Regions from separate parts of the Mesorhizobium sp. BR115XR7A genome, predicted to be linked through region 3. Evidence: riboswitches for the same ligand, from Rfam matches in the RefSeq annotation. Region 3 holds a riboswitch; each other region holds the start of a gene.
What was found. Region 3 has a riboswitch for cobalamin ahead of LB557_RS21545 (DUF1636 family protein). Riboswitches for the same ligand answer to the same signal wherever they lie in the genome.
Positions count from the first base shown of each region.

Region 1: linked by a shared signal. The riboswitch ahead of bluB (5,6-dimethylbenzimidazole synthase) and the one ahead of LB557_RS21545 (DUF1636 family protein) in region 3 are both predicted to bind cobalamin.
Region 2: linked by a shared signal. The riboswitch ahead of LB557_RS15355 (aromatic ring-hydroxylating oxygenase subunit alpha) and the one ahead of LB557_RS21545 (DUF1636 family protein) in region 3 are both predicted to bind cobalamin.

Region 1 covers NZ_JAIUHW010000004.1:47,950-55,260, reverse strand. Annotated here, with positions in the region: gene LB557_RS09750 (MFS transporter) at 1-462, opposite strand, end outside; gene LB557_RS09745 (TetR/AcrR family transcriptional regulator) at 583-1,191, shown strand; gene LB557_RS09740 (hypothetical protein) at 1,282-2,265, shown strand; partial or broken gene bluB (5,6-dimethylbenzimidazole synthase) at 2,382-2,987, opposite strand; cobalamin riboswitch at 3,059-3,241, opposite strand; gene LB557_RS09730 (histone deacetylase family protein) at 3,420-4,346, shown strand; gene LB557_RS09725 (exodeoxyribonuclease VII small subunit) at 4,350-4,601, shown strand; gene LB557_RS09720 (DUF2277 domain-containing protein) at 4,693-4,959, shown strand; gene LB557_RS09715 (pirin family protein) at 4,999-5,919, shown strand; gene dxs (1-deoxy-D-xylulose-5-phosphate synthase) at 5,993-7,311, shown strand, end outside.
Region 2 covers NZ_JAIUHW010000006.1:252,514-259,824, reverse strand. Annotated here, with positions in the region: gene LB557_RS15390 (carbohydrate ABC transporter permease) at 1-666, shown strand, start outside; gene LB557_RS15385 (alpha-glucosidase) at 671-2,335, shown strand; gene LB557_RS15380 (ABC transporter ATP-binding protein) at 2,365-3,477, shown strand; gene LB557_RS15375 (DUF680 domain-containing protein) at 3,551-3,799, opposite strand; gene LB557_RS15370 (DUF680 domain-containing protein) at 3,870-4,076, opposite strand; gene LB557_RS15365 (DUF680 domain-containing protein) at 4,146-4,352, opposite strand; gene LB557_RS15360 (DUF680 domain-containing protein) at 4,422-4,622, opposite strand; cobalamin riboswitch at 5,115-5,317, shown strand; gene LB557_RS15355 (aromatic ring-hydroxylating oxygenase subunit alpha) at 5,430-6,677, shown strand; gene LB557_RS15350 (hybrid-cluster NAD(P)-dependent oxidoreductase) at 6,755-7,311, shown strand, end outside.
Region 3 covers NZ_JAIUHW010000010.1:115,823-123,133, reverse strand. Annotated here, with positions in the region: gene cobG (precorrin-3B synthase) at 1-412, opposite strand, end outside; gene cobN (cobaltochelatase subunit CobN) at 409-3,783, opposite strand; gene cobW (cobalamin biosynthesis protein CobW) at 3,803-4,840, opposite strand; gene LB557_RS21545 (DUF1636 family protein) at 4,843-5,271, opposite strand; cobalamin riboswitch at 5,309-5,516, opposite strand; gene LB557_RS21540 (winged helix-turn-helix domain-containing protein) at 5,546-6,745, opposite strand; gene LB557_RS21535 (NADH-quinone oxidoreductase subunit A) at 7,081-7,311, shown strand, end outside.

The DNA of each region.
Region 1 (7,311 bases), on a different contig from region 3:
GATATAGACCAGTTCGTCCGCCGCCGACTCGAAGGCGAAGGCGGTGTTCATCTCGGACCGGCCCCGGAAAATCTCGGTCCAGCGCGCCCGCACCATGGCCGGCATGCTTGGCATTGCCGCGGCCAGCAGCGCCGACGCGAACAGCGTCCATACCGGCCAGTCTTGATTGGCCGATGCGATCAGGGCCGCGAATGCGAGCACGGAGATGATGGTGGTGGGTACGACAACCCGCGTCTGGCCGAGGCGGTCGACCAACCTCGATATTTGCGGCGCCAGGAAGGCATTGGCCAAGGCGAATGTCGCCGAAACCGCACCCGCCAGCCAGTATTCGCCACGCGTCTGCGACAGCATCGCCACGATGCCGATCGGCGCCATGGCGATCGGCAGGCGCGCCATGAAGCCGGCGGCGGCAAAGCCCGTGGCTCCGGGAGCGCGAAAGATTTCCGAATAGGGGTTTTGCATGATCCTGTTCCTCGACAAGGGGCGATTCGACAATTACATACGAGACGTATAAGTGTTAAATAGAGCATACGTCGCGTATGTCAATTGGCGTACGGAGCGTATGTAAGTAAGGCCAGAAGCATGCATCGACCGCGCAAGGAGATGATCGCCGAGACACGCGCCAAGCTGATCGCCGCAGCGCGCCAGGCTTTCGGCACCATCGGCTATGCCGAAGCGTCGATGGATGATTTCACCGCGTCGGCCGGGCTGACGCGCGGCGCCCTTTATCATCACTTCGGCGACAAGAAGGGACTGCTTGAGGCGGTTATCGCCGAAATCGACGCGGAAATGGCGGCCCGGGTGAATGAGGTCGCGTCGCGGGCGCCGACCCGCTGGCAGCATTTCGTCGACGAATGCACCACCTATATCGAAATGGCACTGGAGCCGGAAATCCAGCGCATCATGTTCCGGGATGGTCCGGCTGTGCTGGGCGATCCGGCACTGTGGTCGAATGCCAATGCCTGCGTCGGTTCAATGACCGATCATCTGACAGCGCTGCAGCGGGAAGGGGTGGTCGTCCCCGGCGTCGACCCGGAGTCGGCAGCGCGGCTGATCAATGGGGCGAGCAGCCAGGCCGCGCAGCGCATCGCCAATTCGCAAGATCCCGAAACGACATCGAAGATGGTGGTGGCCGCGTTCAAGCAATTGCTCGAAGGCCTGCTGAAAAAGCCGGAAGCGCTTTCAAGATGAACCACCATGGCAGTCCCGCCACTGCCTGCAATTGACAATAGCCGGTTTGAGCGCATCCTCCGCAGCCATCTCTGAGGGGAGATTCGGGGCATGTGGGATTTCGATATCGGCAGGTCGGTGTCCATCATGATGCGGACCTGGCCTTTCATTGTCTTTCGCATGATCATCTATTTTGGGATCACCCTGGCCTACATCGTGGCCACCGGCACCGGCGCCTCCGTCGGCTATGGCGTCGGCCATATTTCCACCGATCCCGACGGACCATTGTCTTTTGCGATGTGGGGCGGCGTGGTCGGTTTCGGCATCGTCTCGATCGCCGTCTACTGGATCCGCGAATACATCCTCTACGTCGTTAAGGCGGGCCATATCGCCGTCATGGTGCATCTGATCGACGGCCATGATATTCCCAACGGCCAGAACCAGATCGCCTACGCGAAAGAGGTCGTGACCGAGCGTTTTGCCGAGGCCAACATCCTTTTCGTCGTCGACCAATTGGTCAAGGGCGCCATACGCGCCATCACCGGCCTGCTCGGCGGCATCGCGGCCTTCCTGCCCATTCCTGGCCTGAGCGGCCTGGTTTCGTTCCTCAACACGGTGATTCGCCTGTCGCTGACCTATGTCGACGAGATCATTCTCGGCTACAACATCCGCATCAGTTCGTCCTCGCCGTTCGAAACCGCGCGCCAAGGCGTTGTGCTCTACGCCCAGAACGGCAAGACCATGGTCAAGAATCCCGTCTGGCTAGGGGGCATCATGTGGGGCGTGTCGTTCGTGATTTTCCTGCTGATGCTGGCTCCGGCAGCCGCTATTCTTTACGTCATCCCCGGGCAGCTCGCCGGCTGGGCTTTCGTGCTGGCAATCGTCTTTGCCTGGGCTTTCAAGGCGGCCTTCATTGAGCCGTTCGCCATTGCCTGCCTGATGCAGGTCTATTTCAAGACCATCGAGGGTCAGGTGCCCGATGCCGCCTGGGACGCCAGGCTGGCCGAAGCCTCGTCGAAGTTCAGGGAACTCAAGGACAAGGCGCTCTCCACTTTCGGCGGTTCGCGCTGGGGCACTGCCGGCGCGACGAGCTGATCAACCGGCCTCGCCGGCGCACCGGCGACGGTGCCGAGGCGCGCCACTGCTGATTTGAGCGGCGCTTCGCCTTGTCCGCGAAAAGTCTCGCTCATGATAAGCTCGGGCAACGGCAGCCGCCGGCCCCAGCCGTGTGTTTCGAGATCCGGCTTCGGTGCGAATTCGGAAACGCGGCCGACGCAGAGATAGGCGATCGGTGTCACCTGATCGGGAATAGCCAGCAGGCTTTTCAGCGCTTGCGCCTCGATGATGCTGACCCAGCCGACGCCAACGCCCTCGGCGCGTGCCGCCAGCCAGAAATTCTGCACCGCGCAGACCGTGCTGTAGAGATCCATCTCCGGATTGTGCCAGCGCCCCAGCGGCGAGCCTTTCGAGCGTTCGCGGTCGCAGGTGATGCAGATGTTGAGAGCGCTTTCGCAAATGCCTTCGAGCTTGAGCTTGCGGTAGAGCGCCTGCCGTTCTGCCTCGATTTCAGGCAGTTCCCGTTCTCGCGCGGCCAGGAACAGGTCGCGCACTTCCGCCCGCCGCGCGGCATCGCGAATGACGATGAAATTCCAGGGTTGCATGAAGCCGACCGATGGCGCGTGGTGGGCGGCAAGCAGCAGCCGCGCCAGCACCTCGTCGTCGATGGCCTCCGATGTAAAATGGCTGCGGACGTCGCGCCGCGTGAAGATGGCGCGGTAAACAGCGTCGCGCGCAATCTGGTCAAATCCATCGCCCATTGGAGTGGTCATAGCTTCCGGCATCGCTTGTCCCCTTGCGATTGCAACCGATGTCATCCGCCTGACCATGCGGATGACGATGCCTGCCAGGCCGGTCTTCTGGCTCGGGATCAACCCGCGTCCGGTGCCTTCCCGTCATCGACAGTGGCATTTACCGGCGCGGTCCCCCTCACAGCGTTGGGCACGCCACGGAGTTCAACCGTGTTCCCGATTCTCCCGCCAGGGCATTTGCAGCCAAGTGGAATCACTTGGCGTCGCAGAATGCGGCTAAAACAAACAGACCGGCAGGCACCAGGCAGTAGCGGCAGTCTTACTCCGAAGGGCCGGCGACGCCAATGCCCGCAGCGACATCAATGGACGCAGGTTCGATTTTCCCCAGCGATCAAGCCGCGACGCATGGCCATCACGGCGCCGGGGCACTAGATAGAGGGCATGGCCACCCGTCTCTACACGCACCCGATCTTTCTCGAACACATCACCCCGCCCGGTCACCCTGAGCGGCCCGACCGCCTGCGCGCCATCGAGCGCGTGCTCGACGACGAAGCTTTTGCCGCGCTTGACCGCGTCGAGGCACCGCAAGGCGACGAGGCGACCATCCTCTACGCGCATCCCGCCGATTTCGTCGCGCGTGTCCGCGCCGCCATCCCCGACGAAGGCATTGCCCGCATCGACGCCGACACCACCGCCAGCCCGAAAAGCTGGCAGGCGGTGATTACGGCGATCGGTGCCGCCAATGCCGCCGTCGACGACGTCTTTGCGGGCCGCGCCGACAACGTCTTCGTCGCCGCCCGCCCGCCCGGCCACCATGCCGAAAAGACCACGGCCATGGGCTTCTGCTTCTTCAACACGGCGGCAATCGCAGCGCGCCATGCGCAGAGGAAGCATGGCGCCGAGCGTGTCGCCGTCGTCGACTGGGACGTGCATCACGGCAACGGCACCCAGGATATTTTTTGGGACGATCCCTCGGTGCTCTATTGCTCGACGCACCAGATGCCGCTTTATCCCGGCACGGGCGCGAAGAGTGAGACCGGCGCCGGCAACATCGTCAATGCGCCGCTGGCGCCTCGGACGGGCAGCGAGGTGTTTCGCGATGCGTTCCTGTCGCGCGTGCTGCCGGCACTCGACAATTTCGCGCCGGATCTGATTATCGTTTCGGCCGGCTTCGACGCGCACCATCGCGACCCGCTGGCGGAAATCAATCTGACCGAAGACGATTTCGACTGGGCGACCGGCCAGCTGATGCAGCGCGCCGCAATCCACGGCGGCAACCGGCTCGTCAGCCTGCTCGAGGGCGGCTACGATCTGCAGGGATTGGCATTTTCGGTCGCCGCCCATGTCGGGCGACTGATGAAAGGATGAATGATGACCGGTGAGATCAACGAAGACGTCAAGGCGATGAGCTTTGAACAGGCACTCGACGCACTGGAGAAGATCGTCGATGATCTGGAGCGTGGCGACGTGCCGCTCGACCAGTCGATCCGGATTTACGAGCGGGGCGAGGCGCTGAAGGTCCATTGCGACCGGCTGCTGAAGGCCGCCGAGGACAAGGTCGAGAAGATCAGGCTGTCGCGCGACGGCAAGCCGGTTGGAACCGAGCCGCTCGACGCGGACTGAGGTCCGGAGCAGCCTACCGGTTTTTGGACACGATCATCATTGAGGATACAGTTCGTCCCGATTGAAACGGACAAGAGGAGCTACGGAAGCGATGTGCAGAAACATCAAGACCCTGTTCAATTTTGATCCGCCGGCAACCAACGACGAAGTCCGCGACGCGGCACTGCAGTTTGTCCGCAAGCTGAGCGGCACAACGCGGCCTTCTGCCAAGAACCAGCATGCGTTCGATCATGCCGTCGAAGCCATCGCGGCATCCGCACGCGAATTGCTCGATTCCCTCGAAACCCACCAGCATCCGCGCAATCGCGAAGAGGTGGCGGCCAAATTAAAAGCAAAAGCGGCGATCCGGTTCGCCTGATATGCCCAAGCGCCCATTAACCGCTGACGAGGAGAGTTCATGAGCTTCTTCCCCGGCAAGGACCCTGAGGCCGGCGATGCCTTCGCCAGCGACCAGATCGAGTTGATGGTTATCCCCAACGCCAAGGACATTGGCGGTTTCGAGGTGCGTCGCGCCTTGCCGACAGCCAAGCGGCGCCTGGTCGGGCCGTTCATCTTCTTCGATCGAATGGGCCCCGCGATCATGCGTGCCGGCCAGGCGCTCGATGTCCGTCCCCACCCGCATATCGGCCTGTCGACCGTGACCTATCTGTTCGACGGCAAGATCAGGCACCGCGATTCGCTCGGCACCGAAATGGTCATTCAACCCGGCGACGTGAACCTGATGACGGCCGGTCGCGGCATCGTCCACTCCGAACGCACGCCGCAGGAATTGCGCGGCGCGCCGATGTCGATCTCCGGCCTGCAGACCTGGTTGGCTCTGCCGGACGGCAAGGAAGAGGTGGCACCGGTGTTCGAGAACACAGCGGCGCTGCGGCTTCCCGAAATCGACGCCGAAGGCGTCAGCGGCCGCGTCGTCATCGGCGATTTCCAGGGGTTGCGGTCTCCGGTGCGGGCCGATTCCGAAACACTCTATGCAGATTTGCGGCTGGCGCCTGGCGCCAGCGTCAAAATCCCGCGCGATGCCGAGGAGCGCGCCATCTACACGCTGGAGGGCGAGGTTTCGATTTCGGGTGATGCCTTTCCAGCGGAACGGCTGCTGGTGTTCCGGCCCGGCGACGAGATCATCATATCGTCATCGATGGGTGCGCATTTCATGCTGTTCGGCGGCGCGTCTCTCGGTTCGAAGCGCTACATCTGGTGGAATTTCGTTTCCTCGTCCAAGGAGCGCATCGAGCAGGCCAAGCAGGAATGGAAGACCGGCCGCTTCGATATCGTTCCTGGCGATGAGAAAGAATTCATCCCGCTGCCGGAAGGCTGAGAAGATCGTGAGGGGCTGACCGTCCGCGTCAGCGACACGCATTTACTTTCGCCGGCCGGCGGCCTATCCGCCGATGAACAGAAAGTCTGGGCCCAACGTGAACGCAACGCCGCATACGCCGCTTCTCGATAGGGTTCGCGTCCCGGCCGACCTGCGCACGCTGGCCGAGAGCGACTTGCCGCAACTGGCATCAGAGCTTCGCCTCGAACTGATCGACGCGGTGTCGCGCACCGGCGGCCATCTCGGAGCCGGGCTGGGCGTGGTCGAACTGACCGTGGCGCTGCACTATGTCTTCAACACACCCGATGACCGGCTGATCTGGGATGTCGGCCACCAGGCCTATCCACACAAGATACTGACCGGCCGTCGCGACCGCATCCGCACCTTGCGCCAGGAAGGCGGGTTGTCGGGCTTCACCCGCCGAGCCGAGAGCGAATACGACCCGTTCGGCGCCGCCCACTCCTCGACATCGATATCGGCCGGCCTCGGCATGGCCGCCGCCCGCGACCTCTCAGGCGGGCGCAACAATGTCATCTCCGTCATCGGCGACGGCGCCATGTCGGCCGGCATGGCTTATGAGGCGATGAACAATGCCGGCGCGCTCGATGCGCGCCTCATCGTCATCCTCAACGACAATGACATGTCGATCGCCCCGCCAACCGGCGCCATGAGCGCCTATCTGGCGCGTCTGGCTTCCGGCAAGGCCTATGTCGGCCTGCGCGACTTTGGCAAGAAGCTGACCTCCTATCTAGGCAAGCGGGCCGATCGAGCCATCACCCGCGCGGTCGAGCATGCGCGCGGTTACGTCACCGGCGGCACCTTGTTCGAGGAACTCGGCTTCTATCACATCGGCCCGATTGACGGTCACAATCTGGAGCATCTCATCCCGGTCCTGAAAAATGTCCGTGACAACGGCAAGGGTCCGGTGCTGATCCATGTCGTCACCCAGAAGGGCAAGGGCTACGCGCCGGCGGAAGCGGCCGCCGACAAGTATCATGGCGTCAACAAATTCGACGTCATCACCGGCGCACAGGCCAAGGCGCCGGCCAATGCACCGGCCTACACCAAGGTGTTTGCCGAAAGCCTGATCCAGGAGGGCCGCGAGGACGACCGCATCGTCGCCGTCACCGCCGCCATGCCGGGCGGCACCGGCCTCGACCTGTTCGGCGAGGTGTTTCCGTCAAGGACTTTCGACGTCGGCATTGCCGAGCAGCATGCGGTGACCTTCGCCGCCGGCCTGGCGACGGAAGGCTACAAGCCCTTCGCCGCGATCTATTCGACCTTCCTGCAGCGTGCCTACGATCAGGTCGTCCATGACGTCGCGATCCAGAAACTGCCGGTGCGTTTCCCCATCGATCGCGCCGGCTTTGTCGGCGCCGACGGTGCCACCCA
Region 2 (7,311 bases), on a different contig from region 3:
TCCGAAGGCATCGGCCGCTCCTTCATGAATTCGCTAACAGTCACCATCCCGGCGACCGTCATCCCGATCCTGATCGCGGCCTTTGCGGCCTACGCACTGGCCTGGATGCGCTTTCCAGGCCGCGCGCTCCTGATCGCCGTCGTCATCGGCCTGCTGGTGGTGCCGCTGCAGATGTCGCTCATTCCGCTCCTGAAGCTCTACAATGGCGTCGGCACGTTCTTCGGCGTGCCGTCCAAGACCTATCTCGGCATCTGGCTGGCGCATACCGGCTTCGGCCTGCCCTTCGCCATCTACCTCTTGCGAAGCTATATTGCCGGCCTGCCGCGCGAGATCATGGAATCGGCGCGCATCGACGGCGCCAGCGATTTCGAGATCTTCGTCAAGATCGTGCTGCCGCTGTCCTTCCCGGTGCTTGCCTCCTTCGCCATCTTCCAATTCCTGTGGGTATGGAACGATCTCCTGGTGGCAATGGTTTTCCTCGGAACGGCGCCCGATCAGATCGTGCTGACGGCCAAGCTCAATGCGCTGCTTGGCTCGCGTGGCGGCAACTGGGAGATCCTGACGACATCGGCCTTCATCACCATCATCGTGCCGCTGATCGTCTTCTTCTCGCTGCAGCGTTATTTCGTCCGCGGGCTGCTGGCCGGCTCGGTGAAAGGAGGTTGAGACCATGCAATCGGCTTTGAAGGCGACTGCGAAACCAGACCCCGCCATCGACCGCGACTGGTGGCGGGGCGCGGTGATCTACCAGATCTATCCGCGCAGCTATCAGGATTCCAATGGCGACGGCATCGGCGACCTCAAGGGCATCATCGGCAGGCTGCCCTACATTGCCGCCCTTGGCGCGGACGCCATCTGGATCTCGCCTTTCTTCAAATCGCCAATGAAGGATTTCGGCTATGACGTCTCGGATTATTGTGACGTCGACCCGATGTTCGGCACGCTGGCGGATTTCGATGCGCTGACGGCGGAGGCGCACCGACTGGGCCTCAAGGTGATGATCGACGAGGTGCTGTCGCATACCGCCGACATCCACCCCTGGTTCAAGGAAAGCCGCTCGAGCCGCACCAATCCCAAGGCCGACTGGTATGTCTGGGCGGATGCAAGACCCGATGGCACGCCGCCCAACAACTGGCTGTCGATCTTTGGCGGCTCGGCCTGGCAATGGGACACCAGCCGCCAGCAATACTACCTGCACAATTTCCTGGCCGAGCAGCCCGACCTCAATTTCCACAACCGCGAAGTCCAGGACGCGCTGCTCGACGTCACCCGCTTCTGGCTGGAACGCGGCGTCGACGGCTTTCGCCTCGACACCATCAATTTTTACTTCCACAGCCAGGGGCTGGAAAACAACCCGCCGCTGCCGCCGGAACAGCGCAACGACCAGACGGCGCCGGCGGTCAATCCCTACAACTACCAGGACCATATCTACGACAAAAGCCGACCGGAAAACCTCGCCTTCCTCGAGCGCTTCCGCGCGCTGCTCGACGAGTACACGGCGACCGCCGCGGTCGGCGAAGTCGGCGATTCGCAGCGCGGGCTGGACGTGGTCGCCGCCTATACCGCCGGCGGCAAGCGCGTACACATGTGCTATTCCTTCGACTTCCTGGCGCCGGAAAAGATCAGTGCCGCCAAGGTCCGCTCGGTGCTGGAAGCTTTTGGCCGGGTGGCCAGCGACGGCTGGTCGTGCTGGGCATTTTCCAACCATGACGTGATGCGGCCGGCCTCGCGCTGGGCCGCCGACGAGGCCGACCCATCGGCCTATCTCAAGGTCATCTCGGCATTGCTGATGTCGCTGCGCGGTTCGGTCTGCATCTACCAGGGCGAAGAACTCGGCCTCGGCGAGGCCGACCTGCGCTTCGAGGATCTGCAGGATCCCTACGGCATCCGTTTCTGGCCTGAATTCAAGGGCCGCGACGGCTGCCGCACGCCCATGGTGTGGGATGGCAATGCCCGGAATGGCGGCTTCTCCCAGGCAAAACCCTGGTTGCCGGTGCCGGCCGAGCATCTGCCGCAGGCGGTCAACGTGCAGCAAGGCGACGAAACCTCCCTGCTTGAGCATTACCGGCGCTTTCTTGCCTTCCGCCGCGCTCATCCGGCACTGGCCAAGGGGGACATCGCCTTCATCGAAAGCCAGGGCGACACCGTCGCCTTCACCCGCCGGGCAGGCAATGAGGAGATCGTCTGCGTCTTCAATCTGGGCGCAACGCCGGCGAAGGTTGACCTCGGCAACCGAACCCTGCAACCTTTGCCGGGACACGGGTTCTCCAGGCAGGCGAGCACCGGGTCGGTCGAGCTCTGCGGCTACGGCGCCTGGTTCGGACGCATAGGCTGAAACATCCGAGGAATCACTGGAGGAAACCAATGGCCGATGTCAATTTGAGACAAGTGAAGAAGTCCTATGGCAATCTTAACATTCTCCACGGCATCGACCTCGACATCAAATCGGGCGAGTTCATAGTCTTCGTCGGCCCGTCGGGCTGCGGCAAGTCGACCTTGCTGCGCTCGATCGCCGGGCTCGAGGAAATCACGTCGGGTGAACTCAAGATCGACGGCCAGGTGGTCAACGACGTGCCACCCTCGAAGCGCGGCATCGCCATGGTGTTCCAGTCCTATGCCCTCTACCCCCACATGACCGTCTACGACAACATGGCCTTCTCGATGAAGATCGGTGGGGAAAGCAAGGCCGAGATCGACAAAAGGGTGCGGCAAGCCGCCGAGATCCTGCAGCTGACCAAATATCTCGACCGTCTGCCCAAGGCGATGTCGGGCGGCCAGCGGCAGCGCGTCGCCATCGGCCGCGCCATCGTGCGCAATCCGAAGGTGTTCCTGTTCGACGAACCGCTGTCGAACCTTGACGCCGCATTGCGCGTTGCGACGCGCATCGAGATCGCCAAGCTCAAGGAATCGATGCCCAACACGACCATGATCTACGTCACGCACGACCAGGTCGAGGCGATGACGCTGGCCGACCGCATCGTCGTGCTGAAGGACGGGCACATCGAGCAGGTCGGCACGCCCATGGAACTCTACAAGAACCCCGGCAACCTCTTCGTCGCCCAGTTCATCGGCTCGCCGGCCATGAACATCCTGCCGGCGACGGTCGACAAGACGGGCAATCCGACCATCGTCAGCCATGTCGGCGGCCGCAAGGCGACGGTGCCGATCGCGACACCTGCTTCGGCAAAGGGAGCGGCGGTCAGCTTCGGCGTACGGCCGGAAGATCTCGCGATCGCCAGCGGTGCGGATTATCTGTTCGAGGGGACCGTCGATTATCTCGAACAGCTTGGCGAGGTCCAGCTGGTCTATGTCGATATCGGCCGGGCCGACCTGCCGCTGGTGACCAAGCTGCCGGGCAATGTCGAGGTCAAGCGCGGCTCGACGCTGCGGCTGGCCGCCAATGCCGGCGATCTCCATATCTTCGATGCGGATGGTCGCTCCTTTGCCCTCCACGAAGCGGAAGCAAAGGCGGCCTGAAGACGGCCGTCCGGTAATGAAAGAACAAGAGCGGCGGGCCTGGCCCGCCGCTCTTGTTGTCTGCACAGGCTGGTTAGTTGTTGCCGAAGAGATTGCGATCGGCACCCTGATGGGCCGGCTTCTGCACGTCGCCGGACGAGTTGAGCAGCTTGTAGACAGGCGAATCGCTGTTGCGGATCGCACCTGTATGGGACGTATCGACATTGACAGTCGACGAAGCAGTGGGCTGGTTGACGCCGTTGGAGCCATAATTGTCGCTGCCGGCGAAGGCGCTGCCGGAGACGGCCAGAACGGCGGCGGCGGCAATGAGGATCTTGTTCATTTTAGGTACTCCTGAATTTTGGAAGTCCCGCGGACCGGCGGGCCAGAGCCCACCGGCCGTGGGATGGCCATTAGTGGCCGAAGAGGTTGCGGTCGCTGCCCTGCTGGACAGGCGCCGAGGTGGCCGGAGCCGACTTGCCGATCGACGCGGTATTCGAATTGTCGGTCGAAGCGGCAGCAGCCTGATTGGCGCCGTTGGAGCCATAGTTGTCGCTGCCGGCGAAAGCGCTGCCAGAAAGGGCCAGAACGGCGGCGGCAGCAATAAGGATCTTGTTCATGTTAGGTACTCCTGAATTTTGGAAGTCCGGCTGCCGGCGGGCCAGAGCCCACCGGCCGTGGGATGGCCGTTAATGGCCGAAGAGGTTGCGGTCGCTGCCCCGCTGGACAGGCGCCGAGGTGGCCGGAGCCGACTTGCCGATCGACGCGGTGTTCGAATTGTCGGTCGAAGCGGCAGCAGCCTGGTTGGCGCCGTTGGAGCCATAGTTGTCGCTGCCGGCGAAAGCGCTGCCGGAGAGAGCCAGAACGGCAGCGGCAGCAATGAGGATCTTGTTCATTTTAATACTCCTGAATTTGTAGGGTCCACCAGCGCGGCAGGGTCACCCGCCGCGTGCCGGGGATGGCTATTAATTGTTGCCGAAGAGGTTGTGGTCGGCGCCCGTCACAGGCGTCTGGGCAGCCGGCTCCGACTTCTTGGTCGAAGCGGTGTAGGAGCTGTCGACAGTAGCCGTGGGGGTCGCGGCGTTCGAACCATAATGGTCGCTGCTAGCGAAGGCGCTGCCGGAAATAGCCAGAAGGGCGGCGGCAGTGAGAATGATCTTTTTCATTTTTGTACTCCAGTATTTTTCCCGTCCGTCTAGCGGCGTGTCTTGGGATTAAATCGCGTCGTTCGGACAGCCCCGATGTGGGAGAGCCCCCTTGCCGTTTCCAATCACGAAGTTGTTCAGCGTGGACCATGACTCCACCACTTGAAATTGTACCAACGCCTTCTACATGTCTCATTTTTCCATTTGATATCAAATAGTTGTCTAAGATCACGACCCGATCACCAACTGTGTCGGAAGGCTGGGCGTTCACACCGTCCTGCACGCACCGTCAACAGAAACGAACCGTTCGGTTCGATTTTAGACTCTGCTAATAGTCACTTTTCGAAACCATTAACCCTTTTCCGGCCCGGCTGAGGGTCGAAAACGGTGCCCGCGCGCCTGGCGAGAAAAGGCGATTCCCCCGCTGCAACCGCGCCGGGACGATCCCGCGTATGTGTCGCGCCGCATGGATGCGATGTCGCTTTCGTGCCGATGTCGCAAACCCTGTCGTGATTAGATCGAGCGATCTCAGGTGCCGCTGCGTGACGACGGAGCGGAGAATTGGGAAGCCGGTCAGATTCCGGCGCTGCCCCCGCAACGGTGGTGGAGTTCAAGTCGCAACGGGAGACCACTGGGCGAAAGCTTGGGAAGGTGTCGCGATGGTCCGCCAGGACAACTCCAGAGCCCGGAAACCAGCCCGAGATCGCTAGAACTCGACTGATCGCGGTGGGCGGTCAAGGGGCGGATGGTGTTGTCCGGCTTTCGCCGGCTTGCGCCCAGTCCTTCCTCCATCACCACCAGTTCAGTCCTTGAAAATGAGGACAGGACATGGACGCGCGCAACGACATGCTGAGGCTTTTAAACGGCCGCAGACAGGGCCTTTCGCTGGAACAGCCCTTCTATACCGACCCGGACTACTTCAAGTTTGACATGGAACTGATCTGGTATCGCGACTGGCTGTTCATCGGCCATGATTGCGAGTTGCCCAAGCCGGGCAGCTTCATCACCGTGCAGATCGGCGATTATCCGGTCGTGCTGGTGCGCGATCAGCAGGGCAAGATCAACGCTTTCCACAATTCCTGCCGCCATCGCGGCAGCCGCGTCTGCAACACCGAGAAGGGCATGGCCGCCAAACTGGTGTGTCCCTATCACCAGTGGACCTACGAACTCGACGGCCGGCTGCTGTTCGCCCGCCAGATGGCCGATGGGTTCGACAAGAGCCAGTTCGGGCTCAAACCGGTCGCCTGCGAAAGCGTCGCCGGCTATGTCTTCATCTGCCTGGCCAAGGAGCCCGCCGACTTCGCGCCGATGCGGGCGATGATCGAGCCCTATCTCCTGCCGCACCGGCTGAGCGAGGCCAAGATCGCCTTCGAGAGCACGATCATCGAGAAGGGCAACTGGAAGCTGGTCTGGGAAAACAACCGCGAATGCTACCATTGCGCGGGCAATCATCCTGAGCTGTGCAAGACCTTCCCGGAAGCGCCGACCGTGACCGGCGTGCAAGGCGCCGACAGCGATCCGGAGATGCTGGCCCACTGGGCGAGGTGCGAAGCTGTTGGCCTGCCCAGCAAGTTTCGCATCGACCCGGCTGGACAATACCGCGCCACCCGCGCGCCGCTGCTGCGCGATGCCCAGAGCTACACGATGACCGGCAAGCGGGCGGTGAAGAAGAACCTGTCCGACAGCGTCTCGGCCGACCGGATCGGCACGCTGATGCACTATCACTACCCGACAACCTGGAACCATATCCTCGTGGATCATGCGGTGACGTTCCGCGTGCTGCCGGTCAGCGCCACGGAAACAGCGGTTACGACCAAATGGCTGGTCCACAAGGATGCCGTGGAAGGCGTCGACTACGATCTCGCCGAACTCACCCATGTCTGGACCGAGACCAACGACCAGGACCGCCGCATCGTCGAGGAAAACGCCTTCGGCATCCTGTCGCCGGCCTACGAGCCCGGTCCCTATTCGGAGCTGCACGAGGGCGGCGTCATCCAGTTCGTTGACTGGTACGCGCGCTTTATCGGCCCACGGCTTTCCGAAGACGGCCGGCCTGCTCTGCGCAGTGTCGCCTAGCGCATGTCGGCCAAAACTGTGCAGCGGCTTTGGGATCACGACACGCCCAAAATGAAAGGTATGCAGGGATGAACGCCATGACTGATCTTGGCCTCTATCGCCACCTCGACCAGATGGCGCCGTGGAACGACAGGCTGCAGGTGCTGGAAGTAACCGGCGTCAGCGACGAGGCGCCCGACGTCAAGACCTTCACCTTCCGCTCCGACAACCAGACCTGGTTCCGCTACAAGCCGGGCCAGTTCGTGACGCTGGAATTGCCGACACCGGACGGCCCGCTGATGCGCACCTACACGCTGTCATCATCGCCGTCACGGCCATTCTCGATCGCGGTGACGGTGAAGGCGCAGGCGGGCAGCGTCGGCACACGCTGGATGTTCGATCACCTGACGCCCGGCTCGCACGTCAAGGCCTATGGACCGGGCGGCGACTTTTCGCTGCACAGCCACCCGGCGGCGAAATACCTGTTCATCTCGGCCGGTTCGGGCGTGACGCCGATGATGTCGATGCTGCGCTGGCTGAACGACTGCGCGCCGTGGACCGATGTCGGCTTCGTCAATTGCGCACGGCGTCCGGAAGAGATCATCTTTCGCAAGGAACTCGAACTGCTCGGCGGCCATATGCCGGGGCTGTCGCT
Region 3 (7,311 bases):
AAACCTTCGGCCCGAGCCTTGTTGCCAGCCCGGCTTCTTCAACAGCTACCCGAATGCGCTCAGCCATCGGCCGGGGATCCGCAATCTCGTGTGGGTCGATACCCGCCAGCGGGCCGGTCTCGACCGGTACGCCGGTGCGCACCGCGATGCCCAGCGCATCGACCTCCGCCGCCAGCAACGCGGCACTTTCCGTTGTCAGCCCACGTATCTGCAAGCTCCCACGCGCTGTCACTTCCATGATGCCGTTGCCATGCCGCAACGCGGATTCGCCCAGCCCGATCAAAAGCTTCGGCGACAATCCTCCGGAAGATGGGCCTCCGGCGACCGGGTTGAGCCGCACCAGCAGGCCGTCGCCTGTCTGCATCGGCGCCGACAAAGCAGGGCAGGCGCCACGGCGCGAGAAGGCGTTCATGCCGCGACCCCGAGCGCGTTGGCCTCGGCGATCAGCGCGGCGAGATCGTCGTCGATGGAATTGCGCAAGGGATGCCAGAGGCCACGCCGGCGCGCCGACAAGAAGCGCTCGGCAATGACTTTGGCGGCTGCGGGATTTTCGCGCAGGATGAAGGCGCGGACGTCCGCGTCGCCAAGATAGGCATCGTGCACAGCCTCGATCAGCGAGCCTGAAATGGCATGGGTGGTCTCGGCGAAGCCGACCAGCCGGTCGACGGTTTCGGCGAATTCCGAGGCGCCGCGCGGACCGTGGCGCATCTGGCCCGATATGAAACGTGAATTGACCGCACGGGCGCGCACCACGCGTGACACCGCTTCGCCGACCGATCGCGGTTTCGGCTTTTGCGGATCGGTCGTATCGAGCACGATGACATCGGCGTTCCTGCCAAGTGTGGCCAAGGCGGCCGAGAAGCCGCCGACGAAAGCGACGTCGGCGGAGCCTTCGAGAATGTCGCGGCCGGGGTCGTCGCCGGTGTGGACGAGAAGATCGGCCTCGGCGATGCGGTCTTCAAACGCTCCAGGTGCCGAGACGCCTTCGCCGCCGGCACCGCCATAGGCATGCGAGGTCGCGTCGAGATAGGCGCGGCCGATCTCTTCGCGCGCCGTCCAGTCGCCGCTCGACAGCATGTCCTCGACGCCGGCGCCGTACGTGCCGGGCGAAGTGCCGAAGATACGTGGGCTGACCTTGCCGTCGGCGCGGGTTTTGGCGGCGAGCGGGTTTTCCGAATCGTCCTCGTCGCGCGCGGCAACGGCCTTGGCGGCGGCGTCGATCAGCGCGATCTGGGTCGGGAACATGTCGCGGAACAGACCTGATATACGCCAGGTGACGTCGACACGTGGGCGGCCGAGCGCCGCCGGGGGCAATACCTCGATGCTGGTGATGCGGCCGGTGGCAGTGTCCCATTGCGGCCGGCAGCCCATCAAGGCCAGTCCCTGCGCGACTTCCTCGCCGCCGGTGCGCAGCGAGGCCGAACCCCAGAGATCGATCACCAGCGAACGCGGCCAGTCGCCATGCGACTGCGTGTAGCCGCGCACCACTTCTTCCGCCCCGGCTTTGCCAAGATCATAGGCGGTCGGCGTCGGCATGGTGCGCGGATCCGAGGTGAACAGGTTGCGGCCAGTGGGCAAAACATCGGAACGACCACGCGCGGGTGCGCCGGCCGGGCCCGCCTTGACGTGACGGCCATCGAGCGCGGCGAGCAGGGAGGCCTTCTCGGTGTCCGCGCTTTGCCGGCGCCTGGAGTCTGGTTCGTCGTTTGGAACGCGGCCGTAGATGTGCAGCCCATCCTTGATGGCGAAATCCTTGAGGTCGCAGAGCCAGGCGTCGATGCGGCGCAGCGCTTCGTCGGGCGCGTCGGTCTTGGCGACGCCGGCTTCCGAGGCAAGGCCGGTCTTTTGCGCGGTTTCGACAATCAGCCTGGCGAGCCGGTCGCGGCGACGGCGGTCGAGCCCGTCGGCCTGGGCGTATTCGTCGACCAGCCGCTCGAGCTTGTGCTGGTCCTCGTCCAGCCCGGCGCCTGCCAGCGGCGGCGGCAAATGGCCAAGCGTGACGGCGGCAATGCGCCGTTTGGCCTGCGCTGCTTCGCCTGGGTTGGAAACGATGAACGGATAGATGACGGGTAATGCGCCGGTGACGATCTCGGGAAAGCAGGTTTGCGACAGCGCGACGGTTTTGCCGGGCAGCCATTCCAGCGTGCCGTGGGCGCCGACATGGACGAGAGCGTGGACGCCGAGCGATTTGCGCAGCCACAGGCCAAAGGCGATCAGGGCATGGCGCGGGGGGAGGGTCGGGTCGTGATAGTCGGCGCGGCGATCGGCCGAGCGGCCCCGGTCGGGGGCGAGGGCCACGGTGACATTGCCGAAATGCGCGGCGCGGAAGGGGAAGTGGTGTTTGCCTGATAGCGAAGGTGTGTGCGAGCGAAGACCTGTCTCATTTTCCGCTCTGCCCCACGCAGCCTTTACCGCAGCAATCGCCGATGTCGGCAACTCTTTCGAGAAGTCGAGATAGTCATTCAACCCCAGCCCATCACTGCCCCGCTCCAGCAAATCCAGCAATTCACGCGGCGTTTGCGGAATCCCGTCAATGGCATAGCCCTGTTCGCTCAAGTCGTGCAGCATGGCCAGCACGCTGGACGGCACGTCCAGCCCGACCGCATAGCCTGTGCGGCCGGGGGCACCGGGATAATCGGGAATGAGGATCGCGAGCTTGCGCTCCTCCCGCTTCGTTTCGCGCAGCCGGATGAAAGCCGCGACTCGACCCGCCACTTGCTCCACCCGATCCAGTTCCGGCCGGTTCGCCAACGCACGATGGCCAAGCGCCGGATCGATATCGCTCTCGGCCTTGAAGGAAATGGCGCCGGCGAGGATGCGGCCGTCGAGTTCGGGCAGCACGACATGCATGGCAAGGTCGGCGGGCGCCAGGCCGCGCTGGTTGTTTTCCCAGATGTCACGGCGCGTGGTGGCGACGATGACCTGGAAGACGGGCGCGCCGGCGCGGTCGAACAGGGTTTCGACGCCGGGCTCGGCGCCGGAAGCGAACGCGGTCGCGGTGACGATCGCGGCGGGTTTCAGCGATGCGATGGCATTTTCGACGAACGCCAGCGACACCGGATCCTTCAGACTGGAAACGAAGATCGGGACCGGTGCCAATCCCCTGGAGCGCAAAGCCTCGGCCAGCGCATCGATCGGGGCGACATCGGCGGCAAGCAGCATCGATCGGTAGAAGAGAATCGGGATAATGGGAGTGCCGCTATTGGAACCGGCCGGCTCCTCCGCGACCCCCAATCCAGCCTGATAGTAACCGGCCTTCGGCACCCTGACCGGGTTGGCGACGGGCGCATCCTGTCCAGCCAAGCCTGCCAGCCTGTGCACCAGCGCGCCCATATTGGCCGGGCCGCCCTCGTGGAAATAGCCGAGCAGGCCGTCCAGTTCGGCGCGCCGCAGCGTCGAGGCTTCGACCAGCCTAAGATCCTCGTCGTGGCTTTCGCCGGGAAGCAGCGCCAGTTTGATGCCGCGTTCGCGGGCAATCACCGCCAGTTGGTCGCAGCCATAGCGCCACCAGTCGTAGCCGCCGAGGATGCGCACCAGGATGATTTTGGCGTGGCGGGCGACGCTGTCTATCCAGAGGTCGACGGACATGGGATGGCGCAGGTCGCGCAGTGCGGCCAAGCGCATAGAGGGCAGGCGACCGGCATCGGCCTTCCACGCCGCAGCCAGTCCGGCGAGATCGCTGTCGGTGAAGGACAGGGCCACGATATCCGCTGGCGTCTGCCTGAGATCGACAGGCTCGGCGAGGTCGTCGAGCGAGGCGGAGGTCGTGGTGAGGATGTGCATCGTGGCCCGGGCCTGAAAATCAGCCGGCGAGGATACGTTCGATCGCCGGGCGGTTCAGCCCCTTGAGGCCAATAACGACGAGCCGCGAGCGGCGGTCGTCCCCAGCGGTCCAGGCGCGGTCATAGTAATGATTGACGCGCGGGCCGACGGCTTGCAGCAGGAGCCGCATAGGTTTGCCGCCGACCTCGACGAAGCCTTTCACGCGCAGCACGTTTTCCTGTTCGGCGGCCGCGGCGACGCGCTTTGCCAGCTCGTCGGGATTGGCGATCGAGGGAATGTCGACGATGAACGTGTCGAAGTCGTCATGCTCGTGATCGAATGCGCCGTCATGGTGGGACTTGCGGTTCTCGATGTCGTCCTCGACGGCGAGACCGAGCCCGAGCAGCACCGAGGGATCGACCTTGCCATGAGACGTCGGCACGATCTTCACGGCGCGGGCGGAGTGTTCGTTGACGATGGCCTTGGCGCGAGCCGAGCCGGCGGCGTCCATCAGGTCGCTCTTCGACAGGATGATTAGGTCGGCGCAGGCGATCTGGTCCTCGAACACTTCCTCGACCGGATCGTCATGGTCGAGGCTCTGGTCCTGCGCGCGCTGCGCCTGCAGGGCGTCCATGTCATTGGCGACGCGGCCTTCCGCCAGTGCGGGACCGTCGACCACGGCGATGACGCCATCGACCGTTACGCGGCTCTTCACCGTCGGCCACTGGAAAGCCTGGACCAGCGGTTTGGGCAGAGCGAGGCCCGAGGTTTCGATCAGGATATGGTCGACCTTCGGCGTCAGCGACAGGATCTTGTCGAGCGCCGGCACAAAATCGTCGGCCACGGTGCAGCAGATGCAGCCATTGGCCAGTTCGACGATGTTTTCCTCTGGGCAGGTGTCGATGCCGCATCCCTTGAGGATCTCGCCGTCGATGCCGATGTCGCCGAACTCGTTGACGATGATGGCGATCCGCTTGCCGCCGGCGTTTTCCAGGAGATGGCGGACCAGCGTCGTCTTGCCGGCGCCGAGGAAGCCGGTGACGACGGTGCAGGGAACGCGGGACAGAGATGTTGTCATGATCAATCTTTCAGCATGTCGAGGGGAGGGATGCGGGCAACGAGGCCGCGCTTGAGGCTATCGGGTCTGCCTCGCCAGGGAATGAGGCCGTCGTTCGAGGTGGCGAAGAGTTTCGCGCCGGTGACGAGATCGGCGCCGCTGGTCGTGGTTAGATCGCCGAACACATAGCTCCAGCAGCCGTCGCGCAGGACCGCGGCGCTCAGCCGGCGCTTGCAATTGCCGAGGCATTCGACCGTGCGGATGCGAATCTTCTCGCCCGAGGCGGCTTGGCGCGTATCTTCGGCCAAAAGTTCGCCGGCCCGGGGATGGGCATCGGAGCCGGTCTCGTCGCGACAGGAAGCGCAGACGATGACCGTGATGCCGGCCAGGGGATGATCCCCGCCGGACGAAATGTCGGTTGTTTCAGCCGAAAAACTGCTGTCGCGATCCACATCAGGCTCCTTGCCCGGAAAACCCGCCAGGCGATCGGATTCTTGCATTCCAGACGGCAGGTCTCCTGGCTCGCGGGTCATCGCCTTGGGTAGCCGCCTTCCCGGGACAATCCCAGTGGCTTTCGGCCTTGGCTCTTCGCTCACAGTTGCGGGGACAGCCGCGGATTTGGGATCTTCAATCCCGCACCGCATTCCCTCTTGGCTCCTCCCTTTGCCGAGAGGAGACCGTCTGGATGGGATTTAGGCTCTTGCGGGCAGCGGTGTCAACGCGAGCTTACGACACCGCGATGTCGGACAGCGCCGGGCCGAGGTCGCCGGCAGGTGTTATTTCCATGCGCTCGAGGCCAAGCCAGCCCTGCATCTGCTTCAATTCCTCGAAGAGCTGGGCTGCGGTTTCGGGCGGTGCGCCGGGCTCGGCGTAGGCGGCATGGACGCGCAGGACACTGGCCGGCCGGTCAGCCTTGAGGTCGACGCGCGCCACGATCCTGTCGCCGAGCAGGAAAGGCAGGACATAGTAGCCGTATTGGCGCTTGTCGGCCGGCGTGTAGATTTCGATGCGGTAATGGAAGTCGAACAGCCGCTCCGAGCGCGAACGCTCGAAGACGACCGGATCGAACGGCGCCAGCAGAGCGCGGGCCTCGATCTTGCGCGGGATACGGGCGCCCTTGTGAAGGTAAGCCGGCTTGTCCCAGCCCTCGACACGGACCGGCAGCAAGTCGCCGAGCTCGACCAGTTCCTCCAGCCGGCCTTTCATGTCGGCCGGCGAGAGTCGAAAATAATCGCGCAGGTCGCCTGATGTCGCCACGCCATGGGCACGGGCGGAAATGCGCAGCAATTCGCGGTGCGCGTCCTCAGGCGTCGGTACCGGCAGATCGAGGATCGCCTGCGGCAGCACGCGCTCCGGCAGGTCGTAAAAGCGCTCGAAGCCGCGCCGGTGCGCGGTGGTGATGCGCCCGGCCCAGAACAGCCATTCGAAGGCGTGCTTGGCATGGCTCCAACCCCACCAGCCACCGGAGCCTTTCTGGCCTTCGAGCGCCGAAGCGGCGATCGGCCCGCGCGCGACGACCTCGCGGTAGATCTCTTCTATATAGGCGGCGTGCTCGCGGCCCCATTTGGCCAGCCCCAGATACATTTCATCGCCTTGCTCAGCGCGCTGCATGCGCCAGCGCATCAGTGGGTAGGTCTCGACCGGCAGGAACGAGGCTTCATGCGCCCAATATTCGAAGACGGTGCGCTTGCGCGTTACGGCGGCGTTGTCGAGCAAAGCGAGGGGATAGGGGCCGAGACGCGAATAGAGCGGCATGTAATGAGCGCGCACCACCGCACTGACGGAATCGATCTGCAACAGGCCGGTGCGGGACAGAACGCGGGCGAAATGGCGGCGGTCCGGCGTGCCGGCGGGGCGGGGATCGAGAAATCCCTGGGCGGCGAGGGCGATGCGCCGGGCGGCGGCAAGCGAGATCTTTTCCTTCATGCGTATGCGTCCCTGATGGACCTGTCTGGCGTCATTGCCCGGCGTGATTCCCGTCCATGCTAGCAGGGTTTTGGCGGCAACCCTGTCAGGAGAGAAAAGTGGAGTTAAAAGCGAAGGAAATCAAACAGGAGCGGATGGGACCAGTTTCTCCCGGAATGCCGTCCAGCTCGGTGTTTTGAACAAGGTTTGACTTGCTTCGCTGGAAGTGCTGCGCTAACCCTCGCCGCGTTGCAGCATAGGCCCCTTAAAACGGTTCAGCGGTTAATCTGTCACGCTTCCGCATTAAGGTTCGGTGCTGTAGTCAAAATGGATTGGCGCCAACGGAAAGCCGCTGCATGAACGCACTTCTCAGTTCGTACCTGCCCATCGTCCTGTTTATCGGCGTGGCACTGGTCGTCGGCCTGGCGCTGCTGGCGGCTCCGTTCCTGGTGGCGTATCGCAACCCCGATCCCGAAAAGCTTTCCGCCTACGAGTGCGGTTTCAACTCGTTCGACGATGCCCGCATGAAATTCGACATCCGCTTCTACCTGGTGTCGATCCTGTTCATTATATTCGACCTGGAAGTT